Synechococcus elongatus PCC 11801: one gene and its partners. The main gene of each other region encodes a partner of the protein of the gene in region 3 in a complex. Links are inferred from orthologs where the notes say so. Each region holds a gene or a part of one and is shown on either strand. Other genes may lie near its edges.

What was found.
Region 1: the proteins of tsaD (region 3) and tsaE are in contact, whole or in part, in a crystal structure (PDB 6N9A), measured with the Thermotoga maritima proteins. The link is inferred for Synechococcus elongatus PCC 11801 from one-to-one orthologs. Residues at the interface, in WP_004082750.1 of Thermotoga maritima: Cys10, Asp11, Arg49, His50, Leu82, Gly84, Gly135, Gly136, Glu154, Thr155, Leu156, Asp157, Asp158, Ser159, Glu162, Asp165, Lys166, Arg169, Leu170, Tyr175, Lys213, Thr214, Leu217, Tyr218, Gln221, Arg222, Asn324; in WP_004082108.1 of Thermotoga maritima: Leu37, Gly38, Lys46, Lys57, Val59, Lys60, Ser61, Thr63, Phe64, Thr65, Leu66, Met67, Val69, Pro71, Tyr82, Arg83, Leu84, Asp86, Asp88, Phe89, Asp93, Ile128, Asp130, Glu131, Arg134.
Region 2: the proteins of tsaD (region 3) and tsaB are in contact, whole or in part, in a solved structure (PDB 4WQ4), measured with the Escherichia coli proteins. The link is inferred for Synechococcus elongatus PCC 11801 from one-to-one orthologs.

Annotation. Positions count from the first base shown.
Region 1 is NZ_CP030139.2:2,324,748-2,327,688, reverse strand. Bases 42-2,828 are described here. They hold tsaE (tRNA (adenosine(37)-N6)-threonylcarbamoyltransferase complex ATPase subunit type 1 TsaE), read right to left. Parts: upstream 1,795-2,828; coding sequence 1,288-1,794; downstream 42-1,287. Other genes in these bases: DOP62_RS11630 (gluconeogenesis factor YvcK family protein), read right to left, coding at 1,869-2,828; DOP62_RS11640 (glycosyltransferase family 4 protein), read left to right, coding at 195-1,319; DOP62_RS11645 (hypothetical protein), read right to left, coding at 42-99. Outside these bases: more of DOP62_RS11645, read right to left, coding at 1-41; more of DOP62_RS11630, read right to left, coding at 2,829-2,941. UniProt on the Escherichia coli protein: Required for the formation of a threonylcarbamoyl group on adenosine at position 37 (t(6)A37) in tRNAs that read codons beginning with adenine.
Region 2 is NZ_CP030139.2:2,707,673-2,710,721, forward strand. The notes cover bases 52-2,946. They hold tsaB (tRNA (adenosine(37)-N6)-threonylcarbamoyltransferase complex dimerization subunit type 1 TsaB), read right to left. Parts: upstream 1,862-2,946; coding sequence 1,241-1,861; downstream 52-1,240. Other genes in these bases: DOP62_RS13515 (lysophospholipid acyltransferase family protein), read left to right, coding at 52-631; DOP62_RS13520 (YdcF family protein), read right to left, coding at 611-1,177; DOP62_RS13530 (Ycf34 family protein), read right to left, coding at 1,944-2,201; DOP62_RS13535 (hypothetical protein), read right to left, coding at 2,349-2,774; DOP62_RS13540 (DUF389 domain-containing protein), read right to left, coding at 2,853-2,946. Outside these bases: more of DOP62_RS13515, read left to right, coding at 1-51; more of DOP62_RS13540, read right to left, coding at 2,947-3,049. UniProt on the Escherichia coli protein: Required for the formation of a threonylcarbamoyl group on adenosine at position 37 (t(6)A37) in tRNAs that read codons beginning with adenine.
Region 3 is NZ_CP030139.2:88,138-91,194, forward strand. Bases 14-2,916 are described here. They hold tsaD (tRNA (adenosine(37)-N6)-threonylcarbamoyltransferase complex transferase subunit TsaD), read right to left. Parts: upstream 2,039-2,916; coding sequence 989-2,038; downstream 14-988. Other genes in these bases: DOP62_RS00460 (metallophosphoesterase family protein), read right to left, coding at 14-919; DOP62_RS00470 (Photosystem I reaction center subunit III), read left to right, coding at 2,217-2,696; psaJ (photosystem I reaction center subunit IX), read left to right, coding at 2,731-2,856. Outside these bases: more of DOP62_RS00460, read right to left, coding at 1-13.

The DNA of each region.
Region 1 (2,941 bases), 2.2 Mb from region 3 along the record:
TTCGAAAGCAGCAGTCGGCAGAACAACGCCCCCGCTGATGGCCCCCAACAGGAAGCCAAGGGTCGCTAATGTTCCCAACCACTGGGTAGAAGATCGCATGCCAACAAGCTGCTCTTATTTCGGCTCATTGTGCCATCCCTGATCCCAGCATCGGCTAAGGTGGGTCGAAATTCTCTTGCGCTCCGGCGGGTGACATGCCAACTTCCCACCCCACAACAGCGGTGTCGATCGGAGGTCTCATTCCAGCCTCGACGGAGTTGCTGATCAACCTGGCCTATCTCAATCGAGAGGCTACAGGCTTGAGTCACTATGGGCTGCAACTCGTTCCTCACTTAGCGCGGACGCTCCACCCAGTGTTGCTGGCTCCCTACGGTTTGGATGGCGCAACAACCCTGCGGATCCCCGATAACATGACCGCAATCCAAGGACTGCAGGGACACCTACGACGGTTGATTTGGACCCAGACCCAGTTAGGGAAAATCTATCGGAACCTGGGCAGCCGACTGCTCTTTTCGCCGATCCCTGAAGCGCCGCTCGGGCGATCTATTCGTAAAGTCATCATGGTCCATGACGTTATTCCGTTACGGTTTCCCAACCATTCTTTTTCCTCACTTTATTTCCGTCACTATTTGCCAGCACTACTCAACGAAGCAACCCATATTTTCTGTAACTCCCACGCTACGGCTCAGGATTTACAAACCTTCTTTCGCGTTCCAGACCAGCACGTGACCATCACGCCTTTAGCCTGCGATCGCCAGCAGTTTCGACCTCTTCGGCTCAATCGCCGTAACTATTTTGTCTATGTTGGTCGCCTCAATCCCTACAAGAATCTGCAGCGTCTGATTGAGGCATTTGCGATGGTGCAACAGCAATTGGATTGTGAGCTCTGGATTGTTGGGCCTGTGGACCGTCGCTTTCTGCCCGTGATTCAAGCCCAGCTCGAGGCGCAAGGGCTGACAGCAGTCGTGAAGTTCAAAAACTATGTGCCTCGCGAGCAGCTGCCCATCATCCTCAACCAAGCGATCGCCCTCGTGCATCCCAGCCTCTGGGAAGGCTTTGGATTGACGGTTTTGGAAGCGATGTCCTGCGGAACGCCGGTACTTGTCTCCGATCGCGCCTCTTTACCAGAAGTAGTCGGCGATGCTGGGCTGTACTTTGATCCGTCCCAACCCGCAGCGATCGCTGCAGCCATGCAGGCTGTCGCTCAGGAGCCTGGGCTACAACAGCGTTTGAGTACTGCGGCCCTAGCGCGATCGCAGCAGTTCTCGTGGGAACGCACCAGCCAAATCACGATTCGGCAGCTTCAGGCATTACTGTGAACTGGGCCGCTAGTTGCGTTTGCAATTCCGTCACCGTCTCAGCATCTTGACCGACTGGGGTCAGTACCAGCTGGCGTCCTTCGGGATCCTGCATTGGGGTCAGTTGTAAGTCCCAGTAGGCAGCCGGACGATAGGGCAGGCGATCGGGCCACTCGATCACCACCAGGCCTGGCTCAAACTCCACCCCCTCCCAGTAGAGTTCGGGCAGCAGGCGCGCCACATCCGCAGTCGTTAATCGATAGAGATCGAAGTGATAGAGAGGTAAACGGCCCTCAGAATACTCGCAGACCAGCGTAAAGGTAGGACTGACCACCGCATCCACAATGCCTAGACCTTGGGCAATTCCCTGGGTCAGCGTTGTTTTACCGCTCCCCAAGTCGCCCTCCAGCAGGAGCGTGCTGCTGGCCAAAAGCTTCCGTCCTAACAGGACTCCAAACTCAGTCGTAGCAGTGGCATCCGGCAAGAAAAATCGCATTGGCTTAGAGACTGGAAAAGATCGAAGCTCAGAGCAATTAAGACATCCCCTGTAAGAGCCCTGTCAGACAAAGGTTACTTCGCGGCATGGCGATACCAACGCATCAGAGCAGCCGCCAAGCGCGTTGGTTGATGACGCACACAGTGTGTTTGCGGATCCTCTTCCATGACGTTAGCCAGGATCATTTGCCGTCCAAGTTGCAGCACAGCATCGCGATCGATCTGCACAGGCTGGGAGTTCTGCTGCGCATAGCGCTGCACTGCCGCCTCGGAAGGAGGCTGGCGCTGAACCAAGACCGCATCAAACAGCGGCTCTGGATAGACGGAATCGATCGCGCGAATATGGTCAGCCACGGTGTAGCCCAAGGTCTCACCGGGCTGGGTCATGATGTTGCAGACATAGACTCGGTAAGCAGAACTCTCCGCGAGGGCTTTGGCAATCGCCGGAACCAGCAAGTTGGGAATGATGCTGGTAAACAAGCTCCCAGGGCCAATGATGATGTAGTCCGCTGCCGCGATCGCCTCCAGAGCGCGAGGTAGAGCCGGGAGATCCGCAGGGGTGACGCCCAGACGAACGATGCGCCCACCCGCTTCAGTAATCTGCGACTCGCCTTCAATGCGGCGACCGTCCTCCAATTCTGCCCAGAGGCGCATATCTGAGAGAGTAGCCGGCAAAACTTGCCCCTGCACCGCGAGCACCTTGGAACTCGCTGCGATCGCCTTCTCAAAGTCGCCCCCAGTGACAGCAGTCATCGCCGTCAGAAAGAGGTTACCGAAGCTATGGCCGACTAAACCATCGCCACTGGCAAAGCGATAGCGAAACAGTTCCGTCAGCAGTTTTTCTTCATTGGCTAGTGCCGTCAGACAATTACGGATATCGCCAGGAGGCTGAACCCCCATCTCTCGGCGCAGGCGTCCCGAGGAGCCGCCATCATCAGCAACCGTCACGATCGCCGTCAGATTGGTGCTGTACTGCTTTAAACCACGGAGCAGTGTTGAGAGACCGGTACCTCCACCGATCGCGACGATCCGAGGACCACGGCTGAGTCGTCGGTGTGAGAGCAGCACATCCACCAGCTCTTCTTCTTGCTCTGGCCGCAGTGCTTCAGTAATTGAGCCAACGGTTCGCGACTGACCCAGGTAGAGCA
Region 2 (3,049 bases), 2.6 Mb from region 3 along the record:
CGATCGCGAACCCCCCAGCTCGCTATTGCTCTACCACCTGCTGAAATGGTCGGTGGTCAGCCCGCTGCTGCACCTCTACTTTCGGGGGCGGATCTACGGGGCGGAGAATGTGCCGCGATCGGGGCCGCTGATTGTCGTGAGCAATCATGCCAGCGACTTCGATCCGCCGATCGTCTCCAACTGCGTGCGGCGACCCGTCGCCTTCATGGCGAAAGAGGAGCTGTTTCGAGTCCCTGTTTTGGCGCAGGCAATCCGGCTCTACGGTGCTTATCCGGTGCGGCGCGGCAGTAGCGATCGCAAAGCCCTGAAAGCGGCGATCGCCGCCGTTGAGTCTGGTTGGGCTGCTGGAATCTTCCTCGACGGCACCCGCACACGCGATGGTCGCATTCACAACCCCAAACTGGGAGCTGCTTTGGTTGCTTGCAAAACCGGCGCTCCACTCTTGCCCGTCAGCCTGTGGGGAACGGAGCGCATCCTGCGGCGAGGCTCCTTCCTGCCGCGCTCAGTGCCGCTAACGATTCGGATTGGTGAACCGATCGCGCCCCCACAATCGAGCGATCGCGAAGAACTGGAGCGGGTGACGTTCACCTGTGCAGCGGCGATCAATGCCCTACACAGCTTGGGTCGCTAGCACTTGCTGCCAAGCCTTGCCTAACCACAGTTCCGCCTCAGGGCCGAGCAGTACCCAAATAATCGCTCGGCCACCATCGCGGACAGCCTTGCGCCAGGATTCCGAAGCACTATTGGAGGGAACGGCAACAGGTTCAACCGTGATGCCGCGACTGGCAAAGACAATGTTGGCAATGACCAAGGCACGCCGCATGTGATAGTCCGACGTCACGAGGTAGACGTGCTGGATGCCCTGCTGCTGGAAGCGATCGGCCAGGCTGGTGAAGTTGCTGAGGGTATCGGTGGCTTGGTAGTCCAGCCGCAGCCGCGACAGAGGTATGCCCGCTTGGCTAAACACCCATTCGGCATATTCGCGATTGGTACCTGAGGAAATCCAGACTGGCAGGTCGGGATAGTGCTGGGCAAAGGTTGCTGCAAATTCCTCGCGTCGGGAATCGCCACCCAAAACAAAGATGGCTTGGGGCGATCGCTGGGCAACCGCAACTCGGTTGAGCCCCCAGACCACACCCAGACCCAACAACAGGGTGATTGGCAACAGACGACGCATGACCTTGGCAGACGCAGAGCAGAAACGGCTGTACCTTAGCACTGCTGCGCTGCTTTCGACAGCCTAGCCCGCCGCTACCGAAACGGGATGCTGTCCGTAGTAGGGCAGTGCAGCAGACCAATCTGGGCGATTGCCCCGTTGCCACTGCCGTTCTGCGATCGCCAGCAGATCCGTCACGGTTGTTGCGATCGTCTCGTCTGCTCGGCAATCCGTAAGTTGCCAGTCCGCGAGTTTCTGAGCCCAGGACTCCGGCTCGTAGACCTGCTCAGTCTCCAGTGCGATGGGGATACCGTCCTGACAGTCATAGAGTGCGCCAATTAATTGACCACGCTGGGCATCCATCGACACTGCGATCGGTTGGGGCTGGCCCGTCTGTCGCCACTGAGCAGCAGCCAACCCCGCCAACGTAGAAAGGCCAAACAGCGGCAGTTCTAGTTGCTGTGCAAGAGTTCGAGCGGTAACAACGCCAATGCGGGTGCCCGTAAAGCCTCCAGGACCGCAGGCCACAGCCAGAAAGTTCAGCTCAGTCCAAGCACGAGGGGTAATAAATTCTTGCAAGCGCGGCAGCAAAACGGCGGCCGTATCGCGACCTACATCCCAAGTTTGTCCGAAGGGCAGGTCTGAACTCGTGCTGATCGCCAATCCCAAGGTGGGTGTGGAAGTATGAATGGCTAAACCCAGCACTGTCTTTCCTGCGATCGCTGTCTTTCTATCGTCTCAGGTTGGCGGGAGGATCAGCGATCCGTTCAAAGCGTCGGGCTGTCAATTAAGTGGGAATTAGCTCACCAGGACGGAGACGCGACCAGCGATCGCGATCGGCCACAAAGCTTTGACAGTCCACTACATCCCATTCCATCTCGATCTGGTCATAGGTTCCATCCGTCATGCGGATGTTGACGTTGATGGTGGGTGACTGGGGCTCAAAATCAGGCTGTTCGGTGAGATGAGGCTGTTGATGTTGCGTTTCGACCTCGTGATAGGTCCGACAACGATCGACAAGCGCACAGTGAATGCAAATACACATCGCCTCAGTCCTCAGGCAACTTGCCCCTACGGTAGCCCAGATCACCAAGGCTTGACCCTGTCGTATTGATCTGTGAACTGTCTCTGCAAACGCTCAAGTCTTTGTCACAGCCTCAGTTGCGATCGCCCAGAGGTTGTTTAATTCACCCTATGTCTCAGAGGCAGCCAAATCTAAATCATCAATCTTCCAGCCTTTGCCGTCACGAAGAAAAGTCACTGCTATTTCCTGACTTTGTCCATTGCGCAGGGAGAGCGTCACAGGCAAAATCACGCGATCGCCCTGCAGATCGGGCTTGCCAGGGCGTGATCGCAGATACTGCCGTAGTCCAGTGCGCTGTAGCACCCGCTTAAATTCCTTAAACGGTACTCGACCTTGATAGGCAGGACTAAGGCTGGCATAAGCCACTTCGAGCCGACCTTGTCCAACCAGGGCCACAAATTCCCCGAGAGCTTGGGTGAGGCCGCGGCTCCCTAGAACAATGCGAACTGCTTGGAAGCCCCAGAGTCCTACCACGGTTCCGATAACAACGACCAAGGTGAGGCTAGGGTTGGGCAGGAGCTGTGAGAATTCCATGGGGCGTGGGTTGGCAGCGACCCTATTGTCCGTTACGGCGGCTGCCTGCTGAACTTCGCAAGCGATCGCGATGACCTTTTAAGGGTTCTCAGGAGTAGCAGAGGGTAGCTCAGGTTCGGGTGCGGGCGTGGTTTGCCCTGATGGCTCTGCAACTGCTTCGGCTGGTGCTGGGGTTGCTTCTGGTGCCGGTACGGCTGGCGTGGGTGGAGCTGGTAAGGGAGTCTCTTCAGCCGGAGATTCGTCAGATGTTACCTCAACAGAGCTCGATACGAAGA
Region 3 (3,057 bases):
GGGTTTGTCCGGCTGCGATCGCCTGCTCAACCGTTGCGATCGCGGCTGCTTCAAGGTCTGCGGGTGACCAATCCACACGAGTTTCAAGGCGGAGGCGCAAGACAGGCCGTTGCAGATAGTCTCGTTGCAAAGTGGCCAGCGGCTGCGGGTTTCCTGGCTTCAATTCCACTGACAGAACGCCTCGTGGAGTTTGATCTTGGCCCTCAGCGATACTATTCGCTTCCACCGAGCCAGGATTAAACACCCAATTTTCAAGCTCGTAATACTTATGAATGTGACCGAGCGCCAGATAGTTGACGCCTGCCTCGCGCAGCGGCAACAGATCCTCGTAGCGCAAGGCGCCGCTATAGCGAGCGATCTGCCCTTCCACGCCGTGGTGAAACAGCATCACCGTATGTTCAGGCCCGGGTGGTAAGGCGCGAATATCTTCAGCCAATAAGCGAATCATTTGCGGAGCGGCCGAGCCATACCAGCAAGAACCGAGGACGCGCACGCCACAGTCGAGGTCAATATAGCTGCCTGTGTATTCTTCCGGATCCCACGGTTGATAACGGTTTTCTCCCTCAGCCACACTGGCTTCAGGCTCTAGCAGGATCAGTCCGTACCAATCAGCGAGATAACGCAGCCAACTACTGCGACTGCCGTAGGGCCGGTGATCATGGTTACCCTCGATCGCAATCGCTGGGATGTTTGCTTCTTGCAGCATTTCCAGCGCCAGCATGGCCTGACTGAGAATGGCTGGCTGTACGACCTTATGTTCGAATAGGTCGCCTGCAATCACTACAAAATCCACCTTTGAAGCGATCGCATGGCGCTTTAAAGCATCCTCCAAGGCATCAAAAAAGTCTGTGGTGCGCTTGGGGTTGTTGTAGCGATCGAAGCCTAAGTGAACATCCGCAAGATGCAGAAAGCGCGCCATATCTCTGCCAGACTCCCAGCCAGCAGTCTAGCGGCGATCGCTCCTGTGCTGCTATCGAGTGATGACCTACTAGGCCGACGCTTGGTACAACTCGGCGACAGATTCCAAAGGCAAGCGCGATCGCACTGTCAGGCTCAGATCCGAGCGATCGCCAGCCGCAAGGTGAGCCGCTGCGGCACAGGCGATCATGGCAGCGTTATCAGTGCACAGAGACAGCGGCGGAAAAAGCGTTGTAATGCCGTGGTCAGTTGCCACTTTGCCGAGTTGTTCCCGCAGACCGCGATTGGCTGCGACCCCGCCACCGATCGCGATCGTGGTTAATCCTTCATCCAAAGCTGCCGCGATCGCGCGCTTGGTCAAGCTTCGGGCCACCGTAGCTTGGAAGCTGGCAGCTAAGTCCGCGATCGGTAACTCATCAGACTCCGATCGCAGGCGATCGCAGAGTCGCAACATTGCGGTTTTGAGGCCACTAAAGCTGCAGTCATAGGGATGGTAGCCCCCGCCCGGCAGCGAGATCTGCCCTTCTGGCAAACGAAACGCGGCTGGGTCGCCCGTCGCTGCCAGGCGATCGATCACTGGCCCACCCGGATAGCCCAAGCCCAGCAACCGTGCCACCTTGTCAAAGGCTTCACCCGCGGCATCATCTCGAGTCTGACCGAGGGTGCGGTACTGGCCGCAGCCATCAACCCGAATCAGGCTGGTGTGGCCACCCGAAACCAGCAGTGACAGGAAGGGCGGCTGCAGCGATGGCTCCTGCAGATAGGCCGCAAAAATATGGCCTTCGAGGTGATGAACGCCTAAAAACGGTTTGTTGTGCAACAGCGCCAGCGTCTTGGCGGCCATCGTGCCAACGAGTAAAGCTCCGACCAAACCGGGTGCAACCGTCGCCGCAATGCCATCGATCGCGGACCAATCAAGGCCTGCTTCGGAGAGGGCAAGAGCGATCGCCGGATTGACAGTTTCCAGATGTTGGCGCGCTGCCATTTCGGGTACAACGCCACCGTAACGACGGTGCAGATCAATCTGCGAACTAACAATGCTGCTGAGAATATGACGATCCTTTACGATCGCCACCGCTGTTTCATCACAACTTGTTTCAACTGCTAAAACGGTTGTCATCAACTGATACGGTTCCTGATAAAGCTTTCCCGAAGCTTCGGGATTGATTCTATTCGGAAACGAGTGCTTGGCGCTCGTCGTCGAATCTTTGGTACTGCTGGTCGGAGTTCGATCGCTCATTTCGATCGTGGCTCCCAATGCGACTGTTCTGTCGTCACTTCTCGAAGGAAGCCAGTTCATGCGTCGACTGTTTGCTGTCGTGCTCGCCGCCTGTCTGTGGCTGGGCTTTGCTCCCCAGGCTTCGGCTGATGTTGCCGGCCTGACGCCCTGTAGCGAGTCCCCCCGTTTCATCCAACGGGCTGAAGCCGCTGCAACTCCCCAGGCGAAAGCCCGCTTCGAAAACTATTCGCAAGCCCTTTGCGGTGCGGATGGTCTGCCCCACCTGATTGTGGATGGCCGTCTGGATCATGCTGGTGATTTCATCATCCCCAGTTTGCTGTTCCTCTACATTGCTGGCTGGATCGGCTGGGTGGGTCGTTCCTACCTGCAAGCGATTAAGTCTGACAAAGATGCTGCGGGCAAGGAAATCGTGATCGATGTGCCCTTGGCTGTGAAGTTTTCCTTGACTGGTTTTGCTTGGCCCTTGGCAGCGCTCCAAGAGTTCAGCAGCGGTAAGCTACTCGCGAAAGCAGACGAAATCACCGTCTCGCCCCGCTAAGATTCCTGTCGTTTTACGGAGCTGATTCCTGGCCATGGATGGACTGAAACGCTATCTCTCTTCTGCCCCGATTCTCGCAACCATTTGGTTTGCGATTACCGCCGGTATCTTGATCGAATTCAACCGCTTCTTCCCTGATTTGCTCTTCCATCCTCTCTAGGAAAGCATCAGAGATTAAGTGAGAGTTGATAACCGGGCTGAGTCTATGACTTAGCTCGGTTTTTGCTATGGAAAATCTGCGATCGCTCTAATTCAGCAGCACTGGTAAATGACTGTTGAAGCGGTTCCAGCCAATCCTTGATCGGCGTTAGATGTGATGGACATCCTGTTACGATCGCGGCTTTTCAAAATAAATGAGGGA